DNA from 3 places in the Brevibacillus composti genome. Region 2 is predicted to be linked to each of the others. Evidence: riboswitches for the same ligand, from Rfam matches in the RefSeq annotation. Region 2 holds a riboswitch; each other region holds the start of a gene.

Region 1 (10,204 bases), 260 kb from region 2:
CTTGGTAGGCAGGCCCCACAGCTTGATGAATCCGATCGCCGCTTTATGGTCAAACTGGTCACCAGCGGCATACGTTGCCAGTTCGTGGCTGTACAGCGTCGAGTCGGATTTGCGTCCGACGACGATGGCGTGGCCTTTGTGCAGCTTCACGCGCACGACGCCCGTCACGTGTTTTTGCGTCTCTTCAATAAAGGCTTGCAGGGCATTGCGGATCGGCGAATACCAGAGACCTTCGTAGATCACCTGCGCCATTTTTTGCTCCACAATCGGCTTGAACTGCGCCACTTCGCGCGGCTGTGTCAGGAATTCCAGCTCGCGGTGAGCCAGAATCAGCGTCGTCGCAGCTGGCGTTTCGTAGACCTCGCGGGATTTGATGCCCACCAGGCGGTTTTCCACATGGTCGATACGTCCCACACCGTGGTTGCCGGCGATTTTATTCAGCTTCAGGATCAGTTCGGACAGCGGCAGCTCTTCGCCGTTCAGGGCAGTCGGCACGCCTTTGACAAAGGTGATCTCTACTTCTTCGGCCTCATCCGGCGCATCCGCGATGGATTTGGTCAGATCATAGGCACCTTCCGGCGGAGCCGCCCACGGATCTTCCAGAACGCCGCACTCGCAGCTTCTGCCCCAGAGGTTTTGGTCGATGCTGTATGGATTGTCCAGATCGATCGGGATCGGAATGTTGTTCTTGGCTGCATATTCGATCTCTTCTTCGCGCGTCCAGCCCCATTCGCGGACTGGCGCCACAATTTTCAAGTTTGGATTGAGCGCTGTAAAGGATACGTCGAAACGAACCTGGTCGTTTCCTTTCCCCGTGCATCCGTGGGCAACAGCGACTGCTCCCTCTTTTTCCGCGATCTCTACCAGCACGCGGGAGATCAGATAACGGGACAGGGCAGATACCAGCGGATACTTGCCTTCATACATCGCGTTTGCTTGCAGGGCAGGCAGTACATATTCGCGGGCGAAAGCTTCTTTGGCATCCACGACGATCGATTTCAATGCGCCGACTTTCAGCGCCTTCTTTTGAATGAAGTCCAGATCTTTTCCTTCCCCTACATCCAGCGCTACAGCAATGACGTCATAATTGTAAGTATCTTGCAGCCACTTGATTGCGACAGATGTATCTAAACCGCCAGAATAGGCCAAAACAATTTTTTCTTTTGCCATCGGTTTCTCTCTCCTTACATAATCGAAGATTGTTCTTGAGTAATTATACAAACGAACTAATAAAAATACAATACCTTTTTCTTTGGGAGCAGCTGAGAGAAAGGGATTGACTTTGACGTATGCGTAAAGGTGTACAGTAAAGTTGTCAGGAGGTGAATACCGTGGAATACACCGTGCAAAAGCTGGGGCAATTAGCCGGAATCAGCACCAGAACCCTTCGGTATTACGATGAGATTGGCATTCTGAAGCCAGCCCGAATCAATTCCTCAGGATACCGGATTTACGGTCAGGCTGAAGTGGATCGCCTCCAGCAAATCCTCTTTTACAAAGAGCTGGGGGTTCCGCTCGAGCTGATCAAAGAAATCGTAACGGCCCCTACCTTTGATCGGGAAAAAGCGCTGAAAGAACATCGCCGGCAGCTGCTCGACAAGCGCAAGCAGCTCGACCTCTTGATTGTCAACGTCGAAAAAACCATCGCCGAGATGGAAGGGAGAATCAAGATGACGGACAAAGAAAAATTTGAAGGCTTCAAACAACAACTGCTGGATGAAAATGAACAAAAGTACGGCAAAGAGATCCGGGAGAAATACGGGGAGGATACGGTCAACAAGTCCTATGAAAAACTGAAGAACATGACGCAGGAAGAGTACGATGAAGTGACGCGGATCGCAAACGAACTGTACGCCACCCTGGCCGAAGCCTACAAGACCGGCGATCCGGCGGGCGAGCTGGCCCAAAAAGCGGCCGGCTTGCATAAGCAATGGCTGCTCTTTCATTGGAGCGATTACAGCAAGGAGGCACATGCCGGACTTGCCCGCATGTATGTCGAAGATGAACGGTTTCGGGCTCATTACGATGAAAAGCAGCCCGGCACGGCAGCGTTTCTCCGAGATGCGATCCTGATTTTCACCGGTCAGGATCAGTAAGAAGGAACAAGGGTGTACCGACGGATGGATAGATCCCGGTACACCCTTGTTCCTTTTCTCTCGGAGACTGGTGATCGACAAAAGAACGGGAAACCGCCTCGCCGAAGAAATGATCATCCGCAATTTCTCCGAGGTGCAGTACAGCTTGGACGACACCCTCCCGTGACTTGACGGACGGAGAAGACGCTCCTTTGGCTCCCTTTATCCCGCTGTGGGATAAGGCACCTCCGGAACATACTGGGCTCCCTTCTTCTCGGCAATCCAGGCCAGCTCTGCCCGCGCGAGTCGTTCAAAATTTTCCGCCACATGGATGTCCCCTTCTGCTCTCCAGCCCTCGATGATCGGGTACAGCGGGATAAAATATCCATTTATAAACCACATGTCAAACAACAGATCGGGGTGGACCAGGCCATTCTTATGGAGCACGCCCACCATCTCGAAAAATCCGTAAAGCGTGACGAACTGCCGGAAGCCTTCGCTACCCCGCGGATGGAGCCGCATAAAAGACTCATACGTCCACGGCTCGCCGAGAAAGGTGCTGCTAAACCACCGTTTGGCCTCTCGCAGCCGGTCCGATTCAAACTGGTCGTACAGCTTCAATACAATGTCAGCATCCTGATAGGTTGGGATCATTCTTTGTTCTACTCTCCCTTTCTCTTCTGTGTGTAGACTTCTCCCATAATTATCCACGCAGTTGGGGATTGGCACAAGCATATTCATTCCGAGATTTGGCCTGATCAAGGGCAATAGAGCGGAGCCTCGCTGCAAAAGAAAAACAGTTACAGTCGGATGATCTAGTCGATCACCTCCTGTAACTGTTTGGTTTCGTGCCCATCTTGCTGGATGATTTTCTCCAGTTCTTCTCGCGACAACTGATTGACGACCCGAATAAAATGCTGGGCTAACTCCGAATCAAACTGCGTGCCAGCCCCCCGTCTGATCTCCTGCAGCGCATCCTCTACCGGAAGACCTTTGCGGTATGGCCGGTCGGCCACCATGGCATCAAATGCGTCCGAGATTGCGAGGATACGCGCCATGAGCGGGATGTCCTCGCCTTTTAAGCCATCCGGATATCCCTTTCCATCCATTCTTTCGTGATGAGAACGAATGGCAGGCAGCAACTCATGAAACATGCCTGCTTGCAAAATAATGTCATATCCAATCACCGTATGCTGCTTGATCTGGTCGTATTCTTCCGGTGTTAATTTCCCTTTTTTATTTAGAATCCTGTCTTCAATGCCGATTTTCCCGATATCGTGCAAAATTCCACCGAAATACACTTCCTCCACTTTTTCCGACGACAGGCCGATCGCTTTCGCAATTTCCCGTGCCCAGTGTGCGACCCGCTGGGAATGGCCGCTCGTGTAATGGTCGCGAGCATCGATTGAGGCGGCCATTGTCGTGAGGAAGCGGTGGTTGAAGGTTTTGATTTCCTCTACTTTTTGCTGTAGTTTCTGAACATTACTATAGTATTGGTGAAAGACGTAGCTGATTGTAATAAAAGCAATCATCATAGGGATTAACGTAAGCAGACCGTGTGATTCTACCAGACGGGACCCTACACCTGCCAATACCATGAGGAGCAGGTATGTAGATGTAAATCCTTTCGCCATTTCTTTGACCGTTTCTATCCAGCCTTTGTTATAAAAATACGAGATTCCAAGACCGCATAAAATCAAATTGACCAACCAATACACAACGGCTAGAAAAAGGTCTGCAAGAATTGGTGAAATGGCATTTATACTAACTATCCAATCTTTTAGAAATCCTACAGTCCAAATTGTCATGACAAGCTGACCAATATTCACGGCAGCTTTAATGACATTTACCCTCGTTAACGAAGAAATAATAAGGGCTTCAATGACAGCACACCACACACCAACCGAAGTTCCAAAAAGTAGTATCCCCGAGAAGATGACGGCATTATTCACGGTCAAGATGGTGTTTGACAGTCGAACTGGAGTAAATGTCGAAAGAATAGTCAGGAGAGTATAAGCAGACAATACTCCCCAGTGATCACGAGACTGCCAATCAAAAAAAGACGAATAAATGATAAGAATTGCTCCCAGAACAAATCCAAATTGGACAACTGTACCCTTGGCAATTCTTCGCAAACTAGTTTTTGGCTGCATAGCTTTTACCTTCTCGAAGTTGTAGTAGCGAGATGGGTTTATTCATTAAGCGTTGCACCAGCAAAAATGCTCCGAGCATGATAAAAATATCGCCGATGCTAATCACCCTCGGGATAATCGACGGCATATAAATGACGTCTGTTAAGAATGGAAGATTCGAGGCTTCTGTTAACACACTGTGTTTAAAATTTGTGCCGTTGATGACCGGTTCTAAATCATATGGCAATCTTTTCGCCTGCTCCAGATCGATTGGCATCTTTCCTCGATTAGTCCAGATCGCCAAGGCATTGAGAAACCAGCCAACCATAAAAATCCTCATATCTTCATACTGACGATTAAATACGAAAAAACCCAAAATGAGCACATAGGCTACGGATATGAAAACACCGCTCCATTTGGAAAAAAAAGCTGCACAAACTTGAAGAATAATGCTCCCAACGAGTAGCCCGACCTTATAAAATTTTGGTAACTCCTTTACTCTACCTCCCCGTAAAAGGGCAACAATAAAAGAAAAGCAAATCACATCCAAAAGCATGTAACTTTCCTCCAAAGCTTAAGAAAAAACACCACTCAACCAAGCGGTGTTTCTTCTTAAACATTATTAGCCAATGTGGAAGTTCGCCGAAGTAGCAGCTACGATTGCAACAACCATCATGATAGCAACGATCCATTTTTTCATGCCCATTTCCCTCCTTATATTAAATAGTGGAAAACAGCTGGATTCGCTATTTGCTACTGCAAGGACCAAGCGACCAGATAAAGTCCTCGCGCGTTTTCTCCTTTTCAATGAAAAGGCCGGATTCGCTACTCGCTCCATACAGACCAAGCGACCAAATACAGTCTGTACTTCTTCGCAGCTTCTTGCCTTTATATTACACGAAACTGACAATTTTCGGCAATGGTAGATTCGTAGTCTATTCGCTTCAATTCAACCTAGGAACATATACCTAGAACTATGTCCTCACACAACTGCGGCCATGACGGCTTTTTGTGCATGTAGTCTATTTTCAGCCTGATCAAACACGACGGAGTGAGGACCATCGATCACGCTGGAAGAGACTTCTTCCTCACGGTGGGCAGGCAGGCAATGCAGGAAAATGTAGGACGGGCTCGCGTGGCTGACCAGCTCGTCGTTTACCTGGTAAGCGGCAAAATCGTTCAAACGCTGTTCGTTTTCCTTTTCAAAGCCCATGCTGGTCCAGACATCGGTGTAGACGACGTCGGCGTCTTTGACCGCTTCGATCGGATCGTGGGTCACGAGCAGTTTTCCGCCGCTTGTTTGCGCATAAACTTTTGCCTGCTCTACGATTTCCTCATTCATTTCATATCCTGGCGGCGTGGCGATTCGCACATCCAGACCGAGCAGGGCAGCCGCCAGCACGAGCGAGTTGGCGACGTTGTTTCCGTCTCCCACGTATGCCAGCTTGATGCCTTTCAGCTTGCCCTTGTGCTCCCAGATGGTCAGCATGTCAGCCAGGGCCTGGCACGGATGGAACTCATCCGTCAGACCGTTGATGATCGGGATGGTGGCATGCTTCGCCAGCTCCTCCACGCCCGCGTGGGAGAACGTGCGAATCATGATCACATCTACGTAGCGGGACATTACTTTGGCCGTATCGCTGATCGGCTCGCCGCGTCCGAGCTGCAGCTCCTTGCCGCTCATAAACATCGCCATGCCGCCCAGTTGGTGCATCCCTACTTCGAAAGAGACGCGGGTGCGGGTAGACGCTTTGTCAAATATCATGCCCATGGTTTTGCCCACAAGCGGTTGATACGGCTGCCCGCTCTTTTGCAGTTGCTTGATATGGACGGCCAGCTCCAGTAGCTGCATCAGTTCTTCCCCGGTAAACTCGTCGATGCGCAGCAGATCCTTCCCCTTAAAATTGGCCCACTGCACGTTTGGAAATTGATCCAATATCTTCACAGATTGCATGCCCAACACCTCTTTTCTCAGAAATGGATTGTACATATAAATCAAATGTTTCGGTCGATGTAAACAGCGGCACACCCAGCTGCAGGGCACGGCTTCGCAGGGCGAATCCGCTTCGTCCGCGTCGGTTTCCTTTGGTCGCCGTGATCATGGCAAAAGCGACGGGCTGTGCTTGCACCAGCTCGGTAAGTTCCTGCTGGCCGCAGATCTCGTACGCGATCGAAAAGCCTGCATTCCTCATCCATTCGGCAGTGCCCGGTGTCGCTGCCCAGACAGCTCCCAGCTCCTGCAGACGCTCCAGAGCGGGCAGTACAGCCGCTGTCTTATCTGCATCGGCCAAGGATACCAGACAGATCTGGCCTTCCTGCCACTTGCCAAAGATATTGTCCTTAAAGCAAAATGCTTTGCCTGCCGCCTCGGGAAATGTAGACCCCAGTCCGAGCACTTCCCCTGTCGACTTCATTTCCGGTCCCAGTACCGGGTCGACGCCGGTCAGCTTGACGGTGGAGAAGACAGGTGCCTTGACCACGGCAAACGGAATATCGGGCAGCAAACCGGTGCCGGCGCCCATCTCTTTCAGTTTTTCGCCCAATTGGGCACGGACGGCCAGCTCAACCATCGGAATGCCGGTAACCTTGCTCGTGATCGGCACGGTTCGCGAAGCACGCGGGTTTACTTCCAGGACGTAGACTGTCCCTTCGCTGATGACGAACTGGATATTGATCAGCCCGACTGCCCCCATCTCACGGGCGATCGCTTCCGTATAGCGGGCAATGGTCTCTTTGCACGGCTCCGTCAAATTGGGTGCCGGGAACAGGGCGACACTGTCTCCCGAATGTATGCCTGCCTTCTCTACGTGCTGGTAGATGCCCGGGATCAGGACGGATTCGCCGTCGCAGACCGCATCCACTTCTGCTTCCTGGCCGGGTACGTACTTGTCGATGAGGAGCGGGAAGAACGCCGCGCTGTTTGGATGATTCAGCCACTCGGCAATCATCGCCGACAGCTCTGCCTGGTCGTGCACCACGACCATTCCCTGACCTCCGATCACGTAGGAAGGACGGAGCAGCACGGGATAGCCGATCTCTTCGGCAGCGCTGACAGCCTCCTCGATAGTCGATACGCCCCTGCCGGGTATGTGCGGGATCTCCAGCTTCCGCAGCATCTCGTAAAAGAGCTCGCGATCCTCTGCCCGCTCGATCGCTTCCAGCTTGGTCCCCAGTATGGCGAGGCCTGCCGCTTCCAGCTTGGCAGCGAGGTTGATCGCGGTCTGTCCGCCGAACTGCACCATCACGCCGTCTACCTGCTCCCGCTCCGCTATGTGAAGCACATCCTCCGCGTGCAAGGGTTCAAAGTAGAGGTGATCTGCGGTCGCGTAGTCGGTACTGACCGTCTCCGGATTGTTGTTGACGACGACTGCGGCCATTCCCTTTGCCTGCAAAGCTTTTGCGGCATGCACCGAACAGTAGTCGAATTCGATGCCCTGCCCGATTCGGATCGGACCTGAACCGAGCACCAGTATCTTTTTCCCAGACAAAGTCTCCACTTCATCGACACCTTGCCAATCGGAGTAGTAATAGGGCGTCTGCGCGTCGAACTCTGCGGCACAGGTATCGACAATTTTATAAGTAGGCTGGATGCCGTATTGCTGGCGAAGCTGCTTCACTTCTGCCGGGGTCCGCCCGGTGCAGGCGGCGATCGTCTCATCCGTGAAGCCGCGCTGTTTGGCTTCCCGCAGCAGTTCGGCATGCAGCAAATCGCTTTCCGCCAGCTTGTTTTCCAGCGAGACGATCCTGGCCAGGCTGCGGAGGAAGAAGGGGTCAATCCCCGTCCATTCGTGCAGCTCGCTTTCCGAGCATCCCCGGCGAATCGCTTCGGCGAGCGCAAACAGCCGGATATCGGTTGCTTCCCGGCCGAGCCGGATCAGCGTGTCGCGATCCGCCTCGGCCAGCTCCGGACGGTGCAGATGGGTGCAGCCCAGTTCGAGGGAGCGGACTGCCTTCAAAATTCCTGCTTCCAGATTGCGGGCGATGGCCATCACTTCTCCCGTCGCTTTCATCTGGGTGCCCAGTTCTCTGTCCGCCAGCGGAAATTTGTCAAAGGGCCAGCGCGGAATTTTCACGACAACGTAGTCCAGCGTCGGCTCAAAACTGGCGTAGGTGTACCCGGTGATCGGATTGACCACTTCATCCAGGTGATACCCCAGCGCCAGCTTGGCCGCGATCCGGGCGATCGGATAGCCGGTGGCTTTCGATGCCAGTGCGCTGGAACGGCTCACCCGCGGGTTTACCTCGATGAGGTAATAGTTGTCCGAATGCGGATCCAGCGCGAACTGGATGTTGCATCCGCCGACGACTCCCAGCGCGCGGATCACTTTGGTGGAAACACTGCGGAGCATCTGATACTGCCTGTCGGTGAGCGTCTGGGACGGCGCGACGACGATGCTGTCACCCGTATGGATGCCCACCGGATCGAGATTTTCCATGTTGCAGACGATGATGCAGGTATCATTGGCATCACGCATTACTTCGTATTCGATTTCTTTCCACCCTTTGACGCTGCGCTCGATGAGCACTTGGTTGATCGGGCTGGCGGCGATTCCGTTTGCTGCTACTTCCCGGAGACTCGCTTCGCTGTCGGCGATTCCTCCGCCAGCGCCGCCGAGCGTGTAAGCGGGACGGACGATGACAGGATAGCCGATGGAGGATGCGAACTTGACGGCCTCCTCCACGGATTCAACAGTCGCGCTTTCCGGCACGGGCTCCCCGATTCTCTTCATCAGCTGCTTGAACAGCTCGCGGTCTTCTCCGTTCTGAATCGCAGTCAGGGGTGTACCCAGCAACTCCACTCCGTACTTTTCCAGTACGCCTGCTTCCGAAAGTGAAACGGCCAGATTCAGCCCCGTCTGCCCACCCAGTGTAGGAAGCAGGCCGTCTGGACGCTCCTTGGCGATAATCGCCGTGAGAGAGTCCAGCGTCAGCGGCTCCAGATAGACCTTGTCGGCAACCTGCTGATCAGTCATGATCGTGGCAGGATTGTTGTTGACCAACACGACCTGGACGCCCGCTTCCTGCAGGGACAGGCAGGCCTGGGCCCCCGCGTAGTCGAATTCGGCTGCTTGCCCGATGACGATCGGACCGGAGCCAATCACCAGCACTTTTTGGATGTGGGTCAATTTAGGCATAGGTTTTCGCCCCCTCTGTACGCATTAGCTGCAAAAATTGTTCGAAGAGATGAGAGGTGTCACTCGGACCGGGATGTGCCTCGGGATGAAACTGAACGGTCATGACAGGCTTGGTTTGGTGGCGCAATCCTTCTACAGAGCCGTCGTTAACGTTTCGGTAGGTGACCGCGAGCAGCCGACTGTCCAAAGACTCCTCCTTCACCACATATCCGTGGTTCTGCGAGGTCATGTACACTTTGCCGGTCAAAAGCTCTTTTACCGGATGATTGCCACCGCGGTGGCCGTACTTCAGCTTCTCCGTCTTTCCGCCAAAAGCCAGCGCCAGCACCTGATGCCCCAGACAGATTCCCATCGTCGGGAATGCTTCGGCCGCTTTGCGCCACTCGGTGCAGTAGCTGCGCAGATCTTCCGGATCGCCGGGGCCGTTTGAAAAGAGCAGGCCATCCGGCTGGAGCGCTTGTATCTGTTCATAGGTGGTATCGAAAGGGACGACTGTCACGCGGCAGCCCTGCGCGAGCAGCGCATTCAGAATCGACCGCTTCATGCCCAGGTCCACGAGCACCACATGTTCATGCGGGCCGGGGTAATGCTGCACTTCGCGGCAGGATACATCGGCAACCAGCGATTTTTTGAGATGCTTTCTGTCGCGGGCGGCGAACTCTTCCGAGGTGAGGGGGCGATCTGAAATGATTCCCCACAGAGGGCCTTCCTGCCGCACTCGCTTGGTGATCGTCCGCGTATCGACGCCCGCAAGTATCGGGAACCCGTACGCTTCCGCGGCCTCTGCCAGGGTGCGCCCGGCGAGATAATGACTGGGCTCCAGGCATAGCTCACTGATCACCATTCCTGCCAGTGCAGGCTT
Region 2 (10,204 bases):
ACAGGATCGATCAGGATCGCGCCGGATTGACCCATCGCATCCGTATAGGCCGCTTCCAGCTTTTCAACCGGATGGCCTCGCTTGATCAACTCATCCAAAACGTCCTGCGGAATGCGGCTTTCCACTTTCAAGTTGTTGGAGGAAGAACCCCAGTTGCGTCCATGCAGCCATCTCGGCGCTTCGATCGCATCTTGGACGGAGAAGCCGAAGTCGATAATCCGCGTCGCCAGAGCCGCTTGTGTCTGTGGCTGGCCTTCACCGCCCTGTGTGCCGTACAGGAGGTATGGTTTATTGTCTTTCAGCATCATCGCCGGATTGATGGTATGGAAGGTGCGTTTTCCCGGCTCCAGATGGTTGATATGGTTCGGGTCGAGGGAGAAGTAGCTTCCCCGGTTTTGCAGCAGAACGCCCGTGTCTTTCGCAACGATGCCGGAACCCCAGTCGAAGTAGTGGCTTTGAATCATGGAAACGGCATTTCCGTATTTGTCAACGACGGCCAGCCAGGTGGTGTCCCCTTTTGGATCCAGCGGTTCGACTGTTTTGGCCGCTTGCTTCATATCGATGCGGGCAGCCAGTTCTTTTCCATGCTCTTTGGACAACAGCTTGTCCACAGGAATATCCACAAATTCCGGATCGGTCAGCCACTTGTCACGGTCGGCAAATGCCTGTTTGGTGGCTTCAACGATCACGTGGTAGTAATCCGGTGTTCCTTCACCCAAGCTCCTCAGATCGATGTTGTTCAATATGTTTAGGATAGATAAAGAGGCCATGCCTTGGGAGTTGGGTGGCACATTGTACGCCTGGAAGCCGCGGTACTCAACGGAGATTGGATCGGCCCACGTGGATGTGTGTGTCTCAAAGTCTTTCAGCGTGAGCAAACCGCCGTTTGCTTCCATGTCTTTGACGATTTTTTGGGCGATTTCGCCTTTGTAGAAACCGTCCGCACCTTTTTTGGCGATCACTTTCAGCGTGTTCGCCAGATCTTTTTGCTTGAGGACTTCGCCCGCCTGATACGGCTCGCCGTTCTCTTTCAGGAAGGTCTTGCGGAACTCTTCAAAGCGCTGCAGATTCTTCAGGTCGTTGTCGGTCGGGTCAGTGGCGTATTTCGTCCAGTACACCTGGTTGGGCGATACCGGGTAGCCGTTTTCCGCGTAGCCAATCGCGGGATCAAGCAAGCGCTCCCACTTCAGCTTGCTGTCTCCGGCCAGCTCCTTTTGCGCGTAGTGGTAGGCCTCCCACCAGCCGGACACGACACCGGGCACGGTATTCGCAGACTCGTACCCGCGCGACGGGATCTTTTCATAGCCTTTTTCCTTGTAATACTCGATCGTCGCTTTTTCACCGGCACGACCGCTTCCGTTCAACGCCCGGACTTCTTTCGTCTTGGCGTTGTAAATCAGCCAGAAATTGTCTCCGCCGATGGCCGTGTAGTGAGGGTACACGACAGCCAGCGTCGAAGCGGCGGTGATCGCTGCGTCTACGGCATTTCCGCCATCTTCCAGCGTTTTGAGGGCCGCGGCCGTAGCCAAATAATGCGGAGTGGTGACCATCGCGTTCGGGGCCATCGTAGTCGGACGATTGGCCGCTTCCGTTACAGAGGAAAAGCTGGACAATCCGATCACAGCTGTCAAAGCAAGCGCAGAAGCCTTGCGCCAGAAACTCTTTTTCACGATTCTTCATCCTCCATTCTTTATGAATAAAGCAAAAAAACAGTGGAAACGATTGCTGATAGAGCCACCTCCTTTTGCTGAACACAACAAAAAGACCAATGACATAGGATCATCGGTCTCGTCCTACATCAATACTTCGGCAGCTGGCTGGCTTTTCTACCAAGTAGAGATGAGCCCCTATAGCTTTGCGTCGCCGGATTCCCCCGGGTTTGCCATTATCGATATTAATGAAAGGTATTGGTTAACATGTGTTCAATAAATATCTTCGGCATAATCTGGTTCGTTTTTTAGTAGAAAATGATATTTGTCACAACTACCTTGGATGATTGTCACGCTATTTATTCACCTATTCCCTGTTTTTCACAGAACGAATCCACGATTTGCAAATTTTGCACTTGCAAGTAGGCTTGGCCGGAGGGCGATTTTGTTGAACTATCGCGATGGAATCAGTATTATGGAATGTAAAGGTGAAGGGAAAGGTTGATTTTCATTGGAAAACAAATCGGCATCATCCAACTTTATCCGCAACATCGTCTTGGAAGACCTGCAAGAAGGCCGAGTCAAGGAAATCGTGACACGCTTTCCTCCAGAGCCGAACGGGTATCTGCATATCGGGCATGCCAAAGCGATTTGCCTCAATTTTGAACTGGCAAAGGAGTTTTCGGGCAGAGCCCACCTGCGCTTTGACGACACCAATCCGCTGAAGGAAGATACGGAGTACGTAGAAGCGATCAAGGAAGACGTGAAGTGGCTGGGATATGAATGGGACGGGCTGTATTTCGCATCGGACTACTTTGAAGAGATGTACGAGCGGGCTGTTCTCCTGATTAAAAAGGGACTGGCCTATGTGTGCGACCTGTCGGCTGAAGAGATTCGGCAGACCAGGGGGACATTGACGGAGCCGGGAACCAACAGCCCCTACCGCAATCGTTCGGTGGAAGAGAATCTGGACTTGTTTCATCGGATGCGCAATGGCGAGTTTAAGGACGGCGAAAAAGTATTGCGCGCCAAAATTGACATGAGTTCTCCTAATATCAATCTGCGCGACCCGGTCCTCTATCGGATCGCTCACGCCTCGCATCATAACACCGGAGACAAGTGGTGCATCTATCCAATGTATGACTTCGCCCATCCTTTGGAGGACGCCATCGAGGGTGTTACGCATTCGCTCTGCTCCCTGGAGTTCGAGGATCACCGTCCGCTCTACGACTGGGTGATTCGCGAGTGCGAGATGGATAAGGTGCCGAGACAGTATGAATTCGCCCGTCTGAATCTGACCAATACCGTGATGAGCAAACGGAAGCTGAAACAGCTGGTGGATGAAAAGGTAGTGGACGGCTGGGATGATCCCCGCATGCCGACCATCTCCGGACTGCGGCGGCGCGGATACACCCCGGAATCGATCCGGACATTCGCCCGCGAGATCGGGGTAGCGCGAACCAACAGCACCGTCGATGAAAAAATGCTGGAACATTTTATTCGCGAGGACTTGAAGCTGAAAGCGCCGCGTACGATGGCCGTGCTCCGTCCGCTCAAAGTCGTGATCACGAACTATCCGGAAGATCAGGTAGAGATGCTGGATGCCGAGATCAACCCGGAAGTACCGGAAATGGGCATGAGAAAAATACCGTTTTCCCGTGAAATCTATATCGAACAGGATGATTTCATGGAGAATCCGCCGAGCAAATACTTCCGCCTCTTCCCGGGAAATGAAGTGCGGCTGAAGCACGCGTATTTCATCAAGTGCAATGACGTGATCAAAGACGAGCAAGGAAACGTGATCGAAATCCACTGTACCTATGATCCGGAAACAAAAAGCGGCAGCGGCTTTACCGGCCGCAAGGTGAAGGGGACGATTCACTGGGTAGACGCCAAGCATGCGCTGCCGGCCGAATTCCGCTTGTATGAACCGTTGATTCTGGATGGCCAGGAGGAAGGGGCCAGTTTTCTGGACAATGTGAATCCCAACTCGCTGGAGACGCTTCAGGGGTTTGTCGAGCCGGATATGAAGGCGACCAAGCCGCAGGATAAATACCAGTTCTTCCGTCATGGCTATTTTAACGTAGACCCGAAATATACGAGAGAGGACAAGCTGGTGTTCAACCGGATCGTCTCTCTGAAAAGCTCGTTTGAATTGCCGAAGCAAGGATCTTGATAGTATGCGGGAAAAGCTGTTGACGTCTGTTGAGGACGCTCGACAGCTTTTTTGCGCGTGAGGCGCAAGCCTGTGTCTCTGTATGCGGGCGCTCCGGTTTTCTTCGGCAGGGCATCGGGCGTAGGCTGTCACAAGTTCCAGCATTGCGAGAGTGATCGCAGAGGGGTAAACTAGCATCATGTTACTCTCATTATCTTTTTTCACATAAAAGGAGGATATTCGAGATGGGAACGTCTCTCTTTCGGCGCAAGTGGACGACCGTCGATTTTGTTCTGATCGTCGTCACGGCGGCATTGTACGCAGTCGCCCTGATTATGCTGGCAAACGTGAAGCTCATGGTGGGCGTTCCGCTTCGCCCGGCCAATGCGCTGCAGCCTGTATTCGGCATCTTGTTTGGCATTCCCGGCTGTTTGGGACTAGCTTTTGGCAATGTGGCGAGCGATCTGTTGACGGGCAGCGCACCGCCGCACGCAGTGGCTGTCGGCTTTCTCGGAAACTTTTTGGGCGGATATATCAGCTATCTGGCAGTCAGCCATCCGGTCTTGAAAACGAAGCGCAGTATTTTGCAATATTTCATATTCGTTGTTCTGATCGCATCGGCCGTCGTCGCTTGCTCCATCCTGATCAACGTGGCACTCGGGTTTACCCCGATGGCGATCGCCACGATGTTTATCCCGACCGTCTTCTTGAATCAAGCGGTCTCCACCGCGATCCTGGGGCCGTTTTTGCTCAAATTGCTGTATCCGTTCGTCAAACGGGCAGGACTGTACCGCGGACGCGTCTATGGCAGCGACCTGCTGCCGGTTGAAGAAGGCGGGCTGCGTCCGTGAACGGAAAGCCGCTGCTGAGGCTGGACGATGTGAGCTGGCAGTATGAGAGCGGCAGACGGCCGGCTTTGTCCAACCTTACGCTGTCCCTCTATCCGGGGGAGGTAGTGGGCATCGTCGGCCCCTCGGCAGCCGGGAAAACGACGCTTCTGCTGGCTCTGTCCGGGCTGATCCCGAGCAATTACACCGGCCATTTCTCCGGCAAGCGAGAGGTGGAAGGGGAGCTGGGCATCGTCTTTCAAGACCCGGAGACCCAGTTTATCGGTTTGACGGTCGAAGAGGAAATCGCCTTCAGCCTGGAAAACAGCGGGCGCCCGGATGAGGAAATCGCGCAGCGGATTGATGAGGTCCTGCGGCTGGTCGGACTGGAGGGATTTGCGCCGCGATCCCCCTTTGAACTGTCGGGGGGAGAAAAACAGCGCGTGGCCATCGCTTCTGCCCTGGCCCATCGCCCGCAGATCCTGCTGTTGGATGAGCCTACCTCGGAGCTGGATCCCAAGGGGGCGAAGGACGTGTTTCACTTGCTCCAGAGGCTCAAGCAGGAGCAGGAGATCGCCATCGTCGTCTCCTCGCATGCGACCGAGGAACTGGCACAGTTTTGCGATCGCGTCTTGCTGATCGCGGACGGGCGGATCGAGCTGGACCTGCCCACCCGTCCGTTTTTCGGCGAGATCGAGGAGCTGGAGCGGCACGGCATCCTCATACCCGACGCTGTTTTGCTGTATCAGGAACTCTGCCGGGCGCATCTTTTGCAGAAGCGGGAGGAAGGCGTCCCGCTCCATGTGGAGGAGTTGGCCGCATGGTGCCGTGAAGAGGGCATCGGCCCGGGCGGGAGGAAGCAAACATGAACGAACTGATCCGCTTTGATCACGTCTCTTATGGCTACAGCGCCCAAAAACAGGTGCTCCAACATATTTCCCTGTCGGTTTATCAAGGCGATTTTATCGCGATCATCGGCGGGAATGGTTCCGGGAAGACGACGCTTGCAAAGCACTTCAATGGTCTCTACAAGCCAACCGAAGGGACGGTTACGGTCGCCGGCCGGGATACCCGGTCGCTTTCGGTGGCCGAGTTGTCGCGCTTTGTGACGTATTGTTACCAAAATCCCGATCATCAGATTTTTCAATCAACCATCTACGAAGAAGTGGCATTCGGCCCCAAAAACATGGGCCTCTCCGGCACGGAGCTGGAGGAGCGCGTGACCGAGGCGCTCCGGGCGGTGGGTTTGGAGCAGATGCGGGAGGCAGAGCCGTACTTTTCGAGCAAAGGCACCCGGCAAAAAATTGCGGTCGCTTCGATTCTGGCCATGAAACCGGAAGTGATCGTGCTGGACGAGCCGACGACAGGCCTGGATCATCGGGGGGTCCGGGACATTATGGAGCTGCTCAGGCAGCTGCACCGGGCCGGCCATACCATTATCGTAGTGACCCATGACATGAAGCTGGTGGCCGAATACGCATGGAGAGTGCTGGTCATGCATCAGGGGAGTCTTTTGTACGACGGCACGCCGCGCGAGGTATTCACCCGTCCGGATGTGTGGGAAAAGGCCCAGGTAGAGCCGCCGGCTGTCTATCGATTTGGGGTGGCGGCAGGCTGGAGTGCGCCTGTCCCGCTCACGATGGAGGAAGCCAAGGAACGGCTTGCGGAGGAGAGAGTCAAGCATGAAACATGCCCATCCTAGCTTTGTGCTGCTGTCCTTTATCCTCTTGGGGACATTGCCGTTTCTATTCCAGGACCCGCGCTTTCTCGCTGCGGCCCTATTGATCAATGTTCTCTTGATCGCCAAACTGGGCTGGAATCGCTCGATGGTAAAGGGGTATCTCCTGATCGGTGGAGTCGGGGCCGTCTTTGCCGCCATCACTTGGCTGCCGTTCACAAACCTGGGCAAGCCTTACTGGAGCAGTACGATTCCCTGGATCGGCTATCCGGTTCAAATCACGGACACAGGTGTTCTCTGGGCGCTGGGGATGGGGCTCAGGCTGGCAAATGTCGCGCTGCTGTCGATGTACTATCTGTTCCAGTCCAGTCCCCGGGAGATTGCCATGGGGCTGCGGGGGCTCGGCCTGCCGTTTTCCATCAGCTACATGCTGTCGCTGATCTTCCGCTTTATCCCTCTGGTCAAGCGCGATTTGGCGACGATCCGCGAGGCACAGATGGTGCGGGGGCTGGAATTGGGAGAGGGCTCCCTCTCGGAAAGACTGCGGAAGTACGGATTTGTCCTCGTTCCCCTGATCTTCAGCTCGCTCAAGCGCGTGCAGTTGATTGCCAATGCACTCGATGCCAAGGGTTTTCAGATGAGAAACAGCCGTCACCGCTTTTACCGTATGCCCAAGTGGAAAACAGGCGAGCGGGTCATCCTGCTGCTGGGCTTGGCGGTCGTCATGACCCTGTTTTACTTTGCGCGCATCCATCCCGAGCATGTGGGTGTGCTGATTCCCGGAAGAATCTGATCCGGGCTTCGATCAAAAAAGGACAAGCAGACTGGCATAATGCCAGCCGGGCTTGTCCTTTTTTGTCATGCCTTCCCTAAGAGAGGGTATGGTCTAACGGCCGCCGCCGGGTGATGCGCTGCGCAGCAGGAGAGCGAGGTCCTGAGCCAGATTGGCGTTGCCTGCGGCATTTGTGCTGCCGGCCGTCCTCGTAGTACGGTTGTTGCCGGCCGTGCCGGAGATACCAGTCGTGCTGGCGTTGTTCGGGTCCAATTGTCTTGCGCCCCCCATGCTCTGCTTGATTCGCTCCAAGGCTGCAATCGCTTGGGGCTGGGTGACCGTCCGAATCTGGACGCCGCCGCCGTAAATCCGCTCCAGCTGGTCTTTTGCCTGGGCCAACAAGCCGTCTCGATCACTCGTACCCAGCGTGCCCACCTGTCCATCCTTGAACTGCGTGCCGCGCTGGGAGCTTCCGCGATAATTGCTCAGCACATGAGATTGTGTCTCGTCCATCTGATTGACGGAAAGGGTTTTTCCGTCGGCAGGGGCGATAAAGACGCTGTCATGGACAACCAGCACCTGTACGCCGTTTACTCCGGCCGCCGCCAATTGAGACTCCAGGTTGGTGGAAGGCCCGCCGTCCAAAAGACCGGAGCTGCCCATCCGGCTGTAGGTGGCGGTGCCCATGCCGCTGTTCGTTCCGCCATGCCGATTGGTGGTCAGCTTTTTATCTCGGTCGACACTGGGGATGACCGTCATCTGGTCATGTTCATGTCCCCCCGCTGCCTGCTGGTGCATCGACTGGGTCTGTGTCCCCTGGTTCTGGCCAGCCTGATTCGCGGCGCCTTGATTCCCCTGGTCCGGCGCTCCCTGGCCTGCGCATGCCGCGAGCAGGCAGATGAGGCTGAGGCCGCTGATGATTTGTGGTATACGCATCCATCTATCCCTCCATTTTTCCAGCTAGGGTTAGGATTTACCGATTATTGCCTGTTTATTGATGGCGCGATATGGAAAATTTTCACCCAAAACGATTAATTTGGCACGATATTGCGCAAATAAAAGATAGACATTCAGGAGGTGGACGCTTTGGCACAGACAGATGAAAGACAAGAGCAGGCCGTATCAAGACGAAAATTCTTGAAAAACTCCGGTTTGGTTCTGGGCGGCCTGGTGATTGGCGGCGTGGCGGGCAGCTTGCTGAAAACGCAGGGACCTCCTGTTCCGCAGGCGGCTCCGGCAGCTCCGGATTTTAACCAGGCGCTGATGTATTTCACTCCTGAGCAATTCCGCGTGGTAGATGCAGCGACGGAACGGATTTTTCCAGAGGATGAAAACGGCCCAGGAGCGAGGGCATTGGGGGCCGCTTATTTTATCGACCACCAACTGTCGGGAGATTGGGGATTTAACGCCCGCGATTACATGCAGGGGCCTTTTTTTCCGGGTGAAGCCACGCAGGGCTACCAAGGCAGGCTGAAACGCCGGGAAATTTTCGATATTGGGATACAGGAGATGAACAACTACAGCACGTCCAAATTCGGCAAGCGTTTTTACGAGCTGGAGGCGGATCAGCAGGATGCGGTGCTGAAGGCCTTTGAGACGAATGAGGTCAAGCTGACGACGATCTCCGCCAGCGGTTTTTTCCAGATGCTGCGCGCATCTACGCTGGAAGGGATTTATGCCGATCCGCTCTACGGAGGCAACAAAAACATGGACGGCTGGAGGCTGAAACGCTATCCGGGCAACCAGATGGCCTACACGCAGGTGATCGAGCAAGATCAGTTCGTCAAAATGGACCCTAAAAGCTTACGAGACCATCAGCATGGATAGGAGGGGACGGAAATGGCACGCAGACTGCCGAAAGTGGATGTCGTCATCGTCGGTGTCGGATGGGGCGGGGGGATCATCGCCTCAGAATTGACCAAGCAGGGCTTGACTGTGGTCGGGCTGGAGCGTGGAAAAGAGCGGAAGACGGAAGACTACTACATGGTCCACGACGAATTGCGCTACGCCCTCCGCTATGAATTGATGCAGGACTTGTCCAAGGAAACGATTACCTTCCGCAGCAATACGCGGATTCGCGCGCTGCCGATGCGGCAGTACGGTTCTTTTCTGATCGGGACCGGTCTGGGGGGAGCGGGTGTCCACTGGAATGGACAGACCTTCCGCTTTTTGCCCTATGATTTCGAAATTCGCAGCAAAACCATCGAACGATACGGGGAGGACAAGATCCCCGAAGGCATGACGATTCAGGACTGGGGCATCACCTACGAGGAGATGGAGCCGTATTATGACCGATTTGAGAAGATGGCAGGGATCTCCGGGGAGGAAAATCCACTAGGGGGCAAGCGCTCCAGCCCATATCCAACCCCGCCGATGAAGCAGACGCCTGCGATCAAGCTGTTTGCCGAAGCCGCCAAAAAGCTCAAGCTGAATCCGTACATGATGCCGTCAGCCAACCTCTCGCAGGCGTACACCAACGAGGATGGCGTCTCCCGTGCAGCCTGCCAGTATTGCGGATACTGCGAGCGTTTTGGCTGCGAGTACGGGGCAAAGGCCGATCCGGTCGTGACCGTCATCCCGGTCGCGAAAAAGACAGGCAAATTCGAGATTCGCACGCATTCGTACGTGCGGCGCATCCTGCATACCGGCAACCGGGCGACGGGCGTCCTGTACACGGATACGACGACGGGTGAAGAGATCGAGCAGCCCGCAGACATCGTCGTGCTGACCAGTTACGTATTCAATAACGTCAGATTGCTCCTGCTGTCCAATCTCGGACGGCCGTATGACCCGGCAACCGGGAAGGGCGTCATCGGCAAAAACTATGCCTACCAGGTCATCCGCGGCGGAGCGACAGGCTTTTTCGAGGACCGGGAATTTAATCTGTACGCAGGCGCCGGTGCGCTCGGCATCACCCTGGATGACTACAACGGGGACAACTTTGACCACTCCGATCTCAAGTTCCTGCACGGAGCCAGCATCAGCTTGTCGCAAACCGGGCTTCGTCCGATCGCCAACAATCCGGTGCCGTCCGGGACGCCGAACTGGGGCAAAGAGTTCAAGGCCGCTTCGCTCAAGTATTTTTACCGGACGCTGGGAGTGGGAGCGCAGGGGGCCTCGATG
Region 3 (10,204 bases), 1.1 Mb from region 2:
TGTTTGAGATAGTAAGGGGGGAATGAATCTTTGTCGTATATCAAGCAGCTAATCGGGATGTTTTTCCTCGTCGTGATTGTCTGCGGCGGTCCGTTCATGCTGTACTCCGTAAAAGAAGAGGTGCATTTTTCACCCGAAAACGTGGTAACCCGCACAGCTTATCTGCTCTCACAGATCGGTGAGGGCTCGCTCGGCACTTATTTTTCGGGGAACAGTGAACGGAGCATCGCTGAGGATATCGTTCCCTTTGCCATACAATCCTTTAAATTGATGTTTTGGAGTGTCCTGATCGCCGTCGTGGCCAGCCTGTTGTTTGGGCTGTTCCTGCAGCGCTTTTCCGCTGTCCGCCTGTTCCAGCGCGTGCTGAATCTGCTATCCACCATTCCTGATTTTGTCCTCATCATGTTATCCGTGATGGCCGCGATTCAGTTTTACAAGTGGACAGACATCCGCATCATTACCTTGTCCCCTACGAGCGATACCAACAATCTGTGGTTTCCGCTGACGATGCTGGCGATCGGTCCGACGATCTTTCTGATGAGAGTGATCAGTCTGAAGTACGAGCAGATCGGCGGGGAGGACTACATCAAGACGGCATTGGCCAAAGGGATGGGCATCTGGCATATTCTCGTGCACCACGTCTACAAGAATGTGAAGCCCTTTCTCGTGGCGGACCTGAAGAAAACAGTCGCCATCACCGTTGCCAATCTATTCGTTGTGGAATATCTGCTGAACGTCGTCGGCTTGACCCGGTTTGTCTTCACCAAGAACGGCCCCTTCCAGTTCAATGCGGCCGTCATGGGTCTGATCAGCATCATCCTGCTGTCGATTTTGGTCTATTCTCTCATCCGGGCGATCTTGTCCGTATTTGAACGGATCGCGGTCTATAAATAAGTACCACGAAGCAAGCAAAAAAGAGTGAGGTTTACCATGCAGACACTTCGCAGAAATCCGTCCCTCTGGCTCGGTGCCATGATGGTCATGTTCCTGATCGTGCTGGGAATCATCGGCCCGTTCGTGGCACCGTACGAACCGGATTTTCAGGAAAAATTGAAGACCGTGGAAGTGGATGGCAAAAGCGTCATCATCTCCCCGCCGCTGCCCCCCTCTGCGGAGCATTGGCTGGGCACGGACAAGTGGGGCTACGACATGCTGAGCAAGCTGCTGTATGGAGCGCCCTATACGATTTTCGTCACGATGGCAGCCGCGGTCTGCCGTCTGTTGATCGGCGGCGTGATCGGACTGTATATCGGGATTCAGGACAAGCCCCAGAAGTGGTGGCTGTCGATTGAAAATGCCTGGGGATACATGCCGATCTTTATCCCGGTCTATTTTTTGCTGGTGGGGATCAGCATTAATCCGGAGCTCTCCATTTCCAAGCTGGTGACGCTGTTCGTCGTGCTGGTCGCCATTCTGGGGGCGCCGAGCGTCGCTTCCTCCATCCGGCAAAAAACCGAGCAGATTAAGGAGACGCAGTATGTGCTGGCGGCCACCTCCCTCGGGGCGGGGCGGGAACAGATCATCTTCCGCCACATTTTGCCCCAGCTCAAAGAGCAGTTCATCCTGATCGCCGTCACCGAGATGGTGTCCGTCATGACTCTAATGGGCCTCCTGGGGATGTTTGACCTGTTCGTCGGCGGCACCATCATGACGTTTGATCCGGTGATCTTTCACTCCATCACCAACGAGTGGGCGGGCCTGCTGGGATCGTACAGGGGCTTTGTCTTCAGCAACAACATCCGGATCTTTCTGATTCCGCTCGGCGCCTTCATCTTGGCGATCAGCTCCTTTTCGCTGCTCGCCAAGGGTCTACGCGACCGCTTCCAGGAGACGTATAACCGAACACCCTATATTTAACGCAAAAGAGGGCTGCCCTCTCGGAACCCCTCGCCCAAATATTGAATAGGATGTATGGCAAAAGCCTAAAATCCCCGTAATTCCGGCACCACCACCCACCCCCCTACATAGGATAAGGTGACTCTGTAATCCCTCAACCTTGTTCCTGTAGAGCCCACAAGGAGGGGTGGCACGATTGAAGGGTAGCGACCAAACCAAGCCGTTGTTGACAAATCGAGAAAGAGAAGTGTTTGAACTCTTGGTCCAGGATAAGACAACAAAAGAGATTGCCGGACAACTCTTCATCAGTGAAAAAACCGTACGCAATCACATTAGCAACGTCATGCAAAAATTAGGTGTAAAAGGTCGATCTCAAGCAGTAGTCGAACTCGTTCGACTTGGTGAGTTGGAGATTTGAACCCAGTCCACACAACCCTCCCTTGTCTTCCCTTGCGATGGGAGGGAGGATTTTTTTTGCACCATTCAATAACGGCGACAACTGCATACGTCTAACTGGTCCAAATATGGGGGCGCCTGTTCGCAAAACGAGGGTGCCCCCCATTCTTTTCGTCGAGAGAGGTGCCAGGCCCCCAGGGGGATCGCAAAATGAACCGGCGTTCCTTGCCGTAAAAAAAGGCCACCTGTGGAAGCGGCCCACTTGTAGCGATCTCGATACAACCAGAGCAGATAAGCTTCCAGCAGAAAGACAAGGACTGCCAGCGGCAGCAGGGACGGGTCCACAAACAGATGGAAAAACAGAATATTGACGACGATCGGGGCCAAGACCGCCAAGGTAGCGGGGGTATAGCGGTTGGCTACTAGCAACAGCCCACAGATGAGTTCCACCGATTTTTCCAGCACCAGCAGATAGCCTGTTAACAACTCCATCGCCTTGGGGCTCGTGGGAAAGACAGGCTCATAGCCGAGGATGACCACCCAGCCGTTAAAGCCGGCACCCAGGAAAATGAGGGACAACAAAAGACGTGGTACATGCAGCCGCAGAATGTGCAGATCACACACCTCCAATTATGATCAGGCAACCGCGTACGGCTTCCTGCCATCGCCCATCGGCGAGAGGATAAAAAAATCGAGCCTACACCCAAATGGTACTACAACATTCCAAAAACAAGAAGCTGCGAAAATAACGGTCGTAAAAAAAGAAAAAAAGCCCTGAAAGGGGCCTGTAAAGAGGGATAGCGGATTTACTTGTACAAAATATCTTTCCGCAAGGCGTTTACCTTCTCCAATGCATCGCGGATGTCTTCCTCCTGTACGCCGAAGTGTCTGAGAGCTGCTTGCAAATGTGCGACAATCGCATCGAAGTGAACCGGCTGCAAATTCATCCCTTTATGGGCCGCGGCCATGGACTGGCCCGAATACTGATTGGGCCCCCCTAAGGCGTAGCTGATGAATTTGGTTTGATGCTTCCGCTGCTTTTCCATATCCGTGTTTGCAAAAAAATGATTCACGGTCTCATCTGCCAAAACCAATTCGTAAAAATAATCGACCACCTTTGAAATGGTTTCTTCGCCGCCGTATTTTTCGTAGAATGTCTCCATATTGAACCTCCTCGGCATAAGAACTACAGCTTAGTTCTTCCACCAGGAAAGCAAGTTTATGAAGGGGATGGACGATACGGTCCGTCACTCTTTCTATCCGACACTCTTTTCATAATGAATCAACGAATGTACATAGCGGCAGATGCATTGCGGGTCTCGCCGCTTTTTGTCGTGCGCCCTTCTCTCCCGTTATGCAAATGGGTATGTTTCCGGCAGACAGCGGGGGAAAATGAGGAGGGGCACAGAGGCGGAAGTTATCCATATCCACAAAGTATGTGACGGAGATGAGGTATGGTGATTGTCGTGAATTGTCGAATGCCGGTATTCGCGCGTATTATCGGATCGTAGGTCTAATTTATCAGCAAAATCAGATTCTTGTAGCAATTTTGGTTCATATCAGTTGCCCAAGGGTTTCCAATGCTGGGAATACCGTCTTGTTTTTTCGACAAATAACGATTATGATTGTCGTAAATACGTCGAATTTTATATGTTTATTTTCCAACCAATTTCATATCGAAAAAGGGCAAATCCATTGAAAGATGGAGACGCAAAGCTAGAGGGGCTAATATGCGAATTACGTTGCATGATGCCAGCCAGTTGCCGACAGAGTTGTCTTTGTTTTTTTCTGTGCGCGGGTCCCCTTTTGTCTAAAAAGGGGATTTCTTGTTTGCAGAAAAAGAAAATAGAGAAAGAGAAGGGGTGTTTTTCATGGCTGTGCTTTTGGGAATAACGAGTTTTGTCTCTTCTTCTTACCTCGTTAAAATTAATGAGGCAGACACCGATCTGATTGAAAGAAGAACGGTTATCTTAACGAATATTCTTCGGGTCCAAGTGGAAATAGCGAAAGAAAGCGAGCAGCTGCGGGGATATTTGCTTGCCCAGGAGCAGGAATACCTAAGCGAATTGCAGTCTTCGTATGATCTGATCGCCAACTTGATGGCGGACACGCGGGAACTGGCTCAAATCGAAGCATTTGAGAACAAATTAACCGAACTGGACGAGCTGAACCAACGATATAAACTGAGAGCCGACCATCTCTTGAATATGGTTCAATCGCAACAGCCCGCACAGGAAATAACCGACTATTACCGGTCAGAGGTACTCCCCTTGGGCAAACAACTGGATGCGACGGTAGAAGCTCTGGCCGAGGAACAGCTTCAGATCATGAACGAAGAAAGCAAGAAAAATACGGGATTGGTCAGAAGCGCAATTTCCACGGTATCCTTCCTCAGTGTGATTGCCGTGATCCTCGCAATTTTGATCGGACTGGTGATTTCGCGCCTGATCTCGAAGCCGATCGTTAAAATGGCGGCCATCGCGGAGCAAATCGCACAGGGCGATCTGACCTCAGAACCCTTTCAGGTGAAAAATAAAGATGAAATCGGCAATTTGGTCAAATCGTTTAATCAGATGACGGACAATCTGCGCAGCCTGGTAGGACAGATACGGATCACCTCCGAGCAGGTAGCCGCTTCCTCCGAAGAGTTGACGGCGAGTGCGGAACAATCCAGCCAAGCAGCGGAAATTATCGCGAAGACGGTCCAGGAAGTGACGGCAAACGCCGAGATGCAGTCCCGGAGCGTTAGCGAGAGCGGACAGACGATCCAAGAGATGTCGGTGGGTGTACAGCAAATCGCCATGAGCGCCCAATTGACCTCTTCCCTGTCCGTCCAGGCATCGCAAAAAGCATCGGAGGGGAATCAAGCGATCCAGCAAACGGTGAAACAGATGGATTCCATCCACCAGACGATGAATCAACTCTCGCAGGCAGTGGCCGAGATGGAAGAACAATCGCAGGAAATCGAACGCGTCGCAGAAGTGATCACCGGGATCGCTTCGCAAACCAATCTGCTGGCGCTCAATGCGGCCATCGAAGCGGCCCGGGCAGGCGAACAGGGGCGGGGCTTCGCGGTGGTGGCGGATGAAGTGCGAAAACTGGCGGAGCAATCTTCAGAATCGGCAGGTCAGATCGCTCAATTGGTGTCCACGATCAAAAATCGGACGCAGACTGTCGTGGAATCGATGGAGGTAGGCGTAAGCGAGGTGGACGCAGGGATCCGCGTCGTACATACCGCCGGCGAGCTGTTCGATGATATCAGGCGCAACATCGACGAGGTGTCTCAACAGGTTCAGGAAATCTCCGCCGCTTCCCAGCAGATTTCCGCCGGGACAGGACAGGTCGTGCTTTCAATCGAGGAGATTGAAGAAGGAGCTAAAACGGTGGCGGCCGAATCGCAGAACGTGGCTGCGTTTACCGAAGAGCAATTGGCATCGATGGAGGAAATCACTGCTTCCGCTTCCTCCCTCTCCCGCATGGCCGAAGAGCTGCAACTTGTCGTCGGGAAATTTAGAGTTTCCTAAGGTTTTCTTTGATTCACTGGCTTCTATGTCTTATTTCTAAAAGGAGCGCCATGGTTCCATTTCAGAAAAAAAGCTATTGGCAAAAATTGCAGCAATATCGCTTGCCTCTTGCTCTCATTTTTTTCCTTCTTCTTTGCACGACGGTATGGATCGACGGGTATCTTTATCCCGGATCGAATTTGATCGGTTTGTATCTGCTGAATTTTGTTCTGGCCGGCATTGTTTTCTGGAGAAGCATGGCCCTGCAAATGATTTCCGCGGCCCTGCTGACTTGCTTTTACTATTATTTTGCGCCATTCCGCTCTCCGCACATCAGCGTCATTTTCTTTAACGGGCTCACGTATCTTTTGGCGACATTATCGATCTCCTATGCCATCCGCTATCACAGAAGGGAAAAGGAAAACACCCTGAATCTGACTCTCGTACTGGCCAAATCACTGGATGCGCGGGACAAGTACACGGCGTTTCACTCGGAAAATGTTGCGATGTACGCCTATCGCATCGCCAAAGAGATGGGGCTTTCCCAGAAAAGCTGTGAACGCATCTACCTGGGAGGGCTCCTGCACGACATCGGAAAAATCGGGGTCCCCGAATCGATCCTGACCAAGCCTTCCAAGCTGACGGAGGAGGAATACGCGATCGTCAAGCAACATCCGTCGATTGGCTACGAGATGGTCAAGCATATTTCACTGTTTCGGAACAACGGCGTTCTCGACGCCATCCTCTACCATCATGAGCGCTATGACGGAAAAGGGTATCCCAAGGGCTTGGCTGGCGAGGAGATTCCCCAGGTAGCGCGCATCATGGCGATCGCGGATTCCTTTGATGCGATGACATCCAGGCGGGGCTATCGCGCGCAGACGGATATCCATTATGCGGTAAGGGAAATCCGGAAGAACAAAGGGACACAATTTGATCCGGTGATCGCCGATGTATTTTTGCAAATCGTCGAGAGGGAAGGGGAGGATATCCTCTCCCGCCGTGAGGAAACGGTTCGTTTGCCGAACCAAGACAAGGGCACCCATCTGCGTTGAGAGGGTGCCCTTGTGCAAGGGGGAGCGATTGGGGGAAGATCCCCCGCGTCGTTGTCAGCGTACATCATTTTCATGTACCATCGGATTCGAGCCGCTGTTTTTGGCTTCCTTCGCCAGCGTTTGCAGGCTGTTCAGGATACTGGTCATTCGGTTCACGTCATCTTGCAGCTCGTCGGGGGAGTTAACCCGTTGTTTCATCCCCTGTGCAAGTCCTTCTAACTGTTCCGCCAATCTGTGAACCAAGCCGACGTCAAATGATGCCATTGTAATGTTCCCCCCTTTCCGTAGGAGCTCGGCCGCGGAATTACTGCAGGTTCTGGGGCGGCGGTGCGGCGTGGCCGCGGACCAGCTCCGTAAACAGATCATCCGCTGCGCCTGGTTTGGCTGCGTGCTCGGGAAACCTGGTTTCGAGGAGCTTCATCAGCTGCTGAATGTCCTCCTTCGTGGCGGGCTGCTTCTCCGGCTTCAGCTGGTAGCCCAGGCTGCCGCTTGCCTCCAGGGTCGCGTATTCCACATCCTCGATGCGGGCGATTCCCGCCTGCCTCAGTCTCATCTCCAGCTTGTCCGCCGTGAGACGCAGCTTGCGCATGTTGGTGTGGTGCAACTGTCCATTCTCTATCACGACCACTGATTTGCCGCTGATCAATGTTTCCAGTCCATCCACTTTCATTTCTGCGTATTCCATGAGGATCATCATCAGGATGAGAACGGCTGCCAAGACAAGGGTCGTCCAGTAGCCATGGCCGCTAATCGGTTGAATCAGCAGCGTGCCGATGCCGATCATCACAATGACTTGCGCGATCGTCATCTGGGCGATGGACTTTCTCCCTCCGATCCTCAGGAGCAGCGTCCCAATCAGGATGATCCCGACCGCCTTCCAGACAAGTGTCCAATCCATGTGCAACCTCCCGCTGCCAACATATGCTGCACGAATAGTTTGTCCCGACCCGGGATATAGCAAACAGAGAACCGGTGTAGAACGGGGGTTATGCGCATCTGGGTAACTCCAGACAAAAAAAACGCGCCGAAGCGCGCATGTCTTTAGATATGATGATTGTGCTGGTCTATCTGATGCAATGTCTGATGGGCGATCGCGTCGTCCATCGGTTGCTTTGCTCCAAACTCGTCTTTTTGGCGAAGACTGTTCATTCCGGTAAAGCACCAGGCCACGCCAACCAATAAAACAATGCCGCCAAGCAAGTACAGCATGAGATCACTCCTCTCGACCGCTGATACCTTTAGAATAACATAAGTGGTAAAAAAAGTATTCCGTTTCCCGTGAAAAGTGTGATTGGCCTGAAAAAACCGCTCGTCTGCCATTTGAATCTGTAGTATTCTTAGTGTAATACTAAACATTAATTCCTGCCGAGGAGGCGCCTATGAACGTCTACCAGCACATCACCGAATGCATCGGAAATACGCCCATCGTCCGGCTTAACCGCATCGTTCCTGAGGGAGCGGCGGAGGTCTATGTCAAGTTGGAGATGTACAATCCTTCGCGCAGCGTCAAAGACCGCGCTGCCTATAACATGATCGTGACCGCTGAGGCAGAGGGGCTGATCAAGCCGGGTGACACGATCATCGAGCCGACCAGCGGCAACACGGGGATCGGTCTGGCCATGAATGCGGCGGCCAAGGGATACAGAGCCATTCTCGTCATGCCGGACAACATGTCCAAAGAACGGATCAATCTGCTCAAGGCGTACGGGGCAGAAGTCGTGCTCACGCCGAGCGAGCAGCGCATGCCGGGCGCCATCGCCAAAGCGGTGGAGCTGCAAAAGGAGATTCCCGGCAGTTTTATTCCGCAGCAATTTGAGAATCACGCCAATCCCGGTATTCATCGCGTGACGACCGCTCGCGAGATATGGCAGCAGATGGAAGGCAAACTGGACGCTTTTATCGCAACGGCGGGTACAGGCGGGACCATTACCGGTACGGGAGAGGCCCTGCGGGAAAAACTGCCGGGGCTGTACATCGGAGTGGTGGAGCCCAAGGGCTCTCCCGTACTCTCCGGGGGCAAGCCGGGCCCGCATAAGCTGGTCGGGACCAGTCCTGGCTTCGTGCCGCCGATACTGAACACAGGGATCTACGATGAAATTATGCAGATTGAAGACGAGGAAGCCCTCTCCACCATGCGCGCGCTGGCGGCCAAAGAAGGCATACTGGTCGGTCCGTCCTCCGGTGCGGCTGTTTTTGCTGCGATCCGGGTCGCACGGAAGCTGGGCACGGGGAAAAGGGTCGTGTGCATTGCGCCTGACACGGGCGAGCGCTATTTGAGCATGAATTTTTTCTGAGTCAAGTTTGCCGAAAAAGCCTCCCGCTCTCCGTTGGGACAGGGGAGGTTTCTGCTGGGAATTTTATTAATATTGAAAAAACATGCGCATCCGGGCAGGAGGCTGCTTGCGCCTGACGAATGGGTAAGGGGGGAGAAATAGCCCAGATTGATCAAAGGGCGATGACCCTGTACCAAGACCGATCGTACCCTGGGAGGAGAATACAGATGTTGTCCTGTCGAGAAGACGTACTTCGCATCACGGATGAACTGGTTCAGGTAGAAAGTGTCGTCAATACGCCGGGCGAGATTGATGTCGCCCGCGCCTTGCATCAACGTTTGGCAGCGCTGCCGTATTTTCAAAAGCATCCGGAGAGCCTGCTTTTGTCCCGGACTGTCGACGATGAAGTCGAGCGCTACAATGTTCTGGCTTTTGTCAAAGGAACCAAGGACCCCGCAAACAACCGCACGGTGATTTTGATGGGGCATATCGATACGGTAGGGATTGAGGATTACGGCCATCTGAAGGAGAAAGCCTGTCACCCGCAGGAACTGATGAAAGCGCTTCAGCATGAGCCGCTGCCGCCCCTGGTCAAAGAGCAGCTTGAATCCGGGGAATGGCATTTTGGACGGGGCGCGCTGGACATGAAGAGCGGGGTAGCCAGCCATGTGTACCTGCTCAGCTATTACGCCGAGCATCCCGAAGAGCTGGCGGGAAATCTGGTCATGCTTGCGGAGTGCGACGAGGAGGACAGCTCTCACGGCGTTCTCTCCGGCTTAAAGGATCTGAAGCGCTGGAGAGAGGAGCATGGCTTTGAGTACATCGCGCTGATCAATTCCGATTTCGTCGCGCCGCTCTATGAGGGGGATGTAAATCGGTACATCTACAAAGGGACGATCGGCAAGCTGCTGCCTTCCTTCTATATTACCGGCGCGGAGACGCATGTGGGCTCCTGCTTTGAAGGGCTCGACCCCAATTTTCTCGCGGCCGAGCTGACGCGGCAGATCAGCTACAATCCCGAGCTCTGCGATGAAGCGATGGGCGAAATCCCGGTTCCGCCCGTATCCTTGAAGCAGACCGACTTGAAGCCGTCCTACACCGTGCAGACAGCGCTCTCCGCCTATGTCTACTACAACTTTTT

The links. Region 2 has a riboswitch for cyclic di-GMP ahead of ggt (gamma-glutamyltransferase). Riboswitches for the same ligand answer to the same signal wherever they lie in the genome.
Region 1: another riboswitch for cyclic di-GMP. It lies ahead of JD108_RS19940 (DUF5317 domain-containing protein); the one in region 2 lies ahead of ggt (gamma-glutamyltransferase).
Region 3: another riboswitch for cyclic di-GMP. It lies ahead of JD108_RS15950 (methyl-accepting chemotaxis protein); the one in region 2 lies ahead of ggt (gamma-glutamyltransferase).

What each region holds. Positions count from the first base shown of each region.
Region 1 covers NZ_CP066308.1:3,979,470-3,989,673, forward strand. Annotated here, with positions in the region: gene JD108_RS19920 (argininosuccinate synthase) at 1-1,170, opposite strand, end outside; gene JD108_RS19925 (MerR family transcriptional regulator) at 1,332-2,096, shown strand; gene JD108_RS19930 (DUF4760 domain-containing protein) at 2,298-2,729, opposite strand; gene JD108_RS19935 (HD-GYP domain-containing protein) at 2,891-4,228, opposite strand; gene JD108_RS19940 (DUF5317 domain-containing protein) at 4,212-4,763, opposite strand; cyclic di-GMP riboswitch class II at 5,013-5,096, opposite strand; gene argF (ornithine carbamoyltransferase) at 5,190-6,161, opposite strand; gene JD108_RS19950 (carbamoyl-phosphate synthase (glutamine-hydrolyzing) large subunit) at 6,106-9,342, opposite strand; gene JD108_RS19955 (carbamoyl phosphate synthase small subunit) at 9,335-10,204, opposite strand, start outside.
Region 2 covers NZ_CP066308.1:4,239,091-4,249,294, reverse strand. Annotated here, with positions in the region: gene ggt (gamma-glutamyltransferase) at 1-1,670, opposite strand, end outside; cyclic di-GMP riboswitch class I at 1,806-1,894, opposite strand; gene JD108_RS21165 (glutamine--tRNA ligase/YqeY domain fusion protein) at 2,161-3,825, shown strand; gene JD108_RS21160 (QueT transporter family protein) at 4,050-4,655, shown strand; gene JD108_RS21155 (energy-coupling factor ABC transporter ATP-binding protein) at 4,652-5,500, shown strand; gene JD108_RS21150 (energy-coupling factor ABC transporter ATP-binding protein) at 5,497-6,333, shown strand; gene JD108_RS21145 (energy-coupling factor transporter transmembrane component T family protein) at 6,314-7,102, shown strand; gene JD108_RS21140 (hypothetical protein) at 7,196-8,017, opposite strand; gene JD108_RS21135 (gluconate 2-dehydrogenase subunit 3 family protein) at 8,168-8,908, shown strand; gene JD108_RS21130 (GMC family oxidoreductase) at 8,921-10,204, shown strand, end outside.
Region 3 covers NZ_CP066308.1:3,141,119-3,151,322, reverse strand. Annotated here, with positions in the region: gene JD108_RS15975 (ABC transporter permease subunit) at 31-894, shown strand; gene JD108_RS15970 (ABC transporter permease) at 931-1,857, shown strand; gene JD108_RS15965 (helix-turn-helix domain-containing protein) at 2,033-2,254, shown strand; gene JD108_RS22700 (hypothetical protein) at 2,320-2,814, opposite strand; gene JD108_RS15955 (group I truncated hemoglobin) at 3,039-3,395, opposite strand; cyclic di-GMP riboswitch class I at 3,908-4,000, shown strand; gene JD108_RS15950 (methyl-accepting chemotaxis protein) at 4,104-5,756, shown strand; gene JD108_RS15945 (HD-GYP domain-containing protein) at 5,807-6,790, shown strand; gene JD108_RS15940 (hypothetical protein) at 6,845-7,054, opposite strand; gene JD108_RS15935 (DUF421 domain-containing protein) at 7,095-7,688, opposite strand; gene JD108_RS15930 (hypothetical protein) at 7,832-7,999, opposite strand; gene cysK (cysteine synthase A) at 8,170-9,084, shown strand; gene JD108_RS15920 (M20/M25/M40 family metallo-hydrolase) at 9,291-10,204, shown strand, end outside.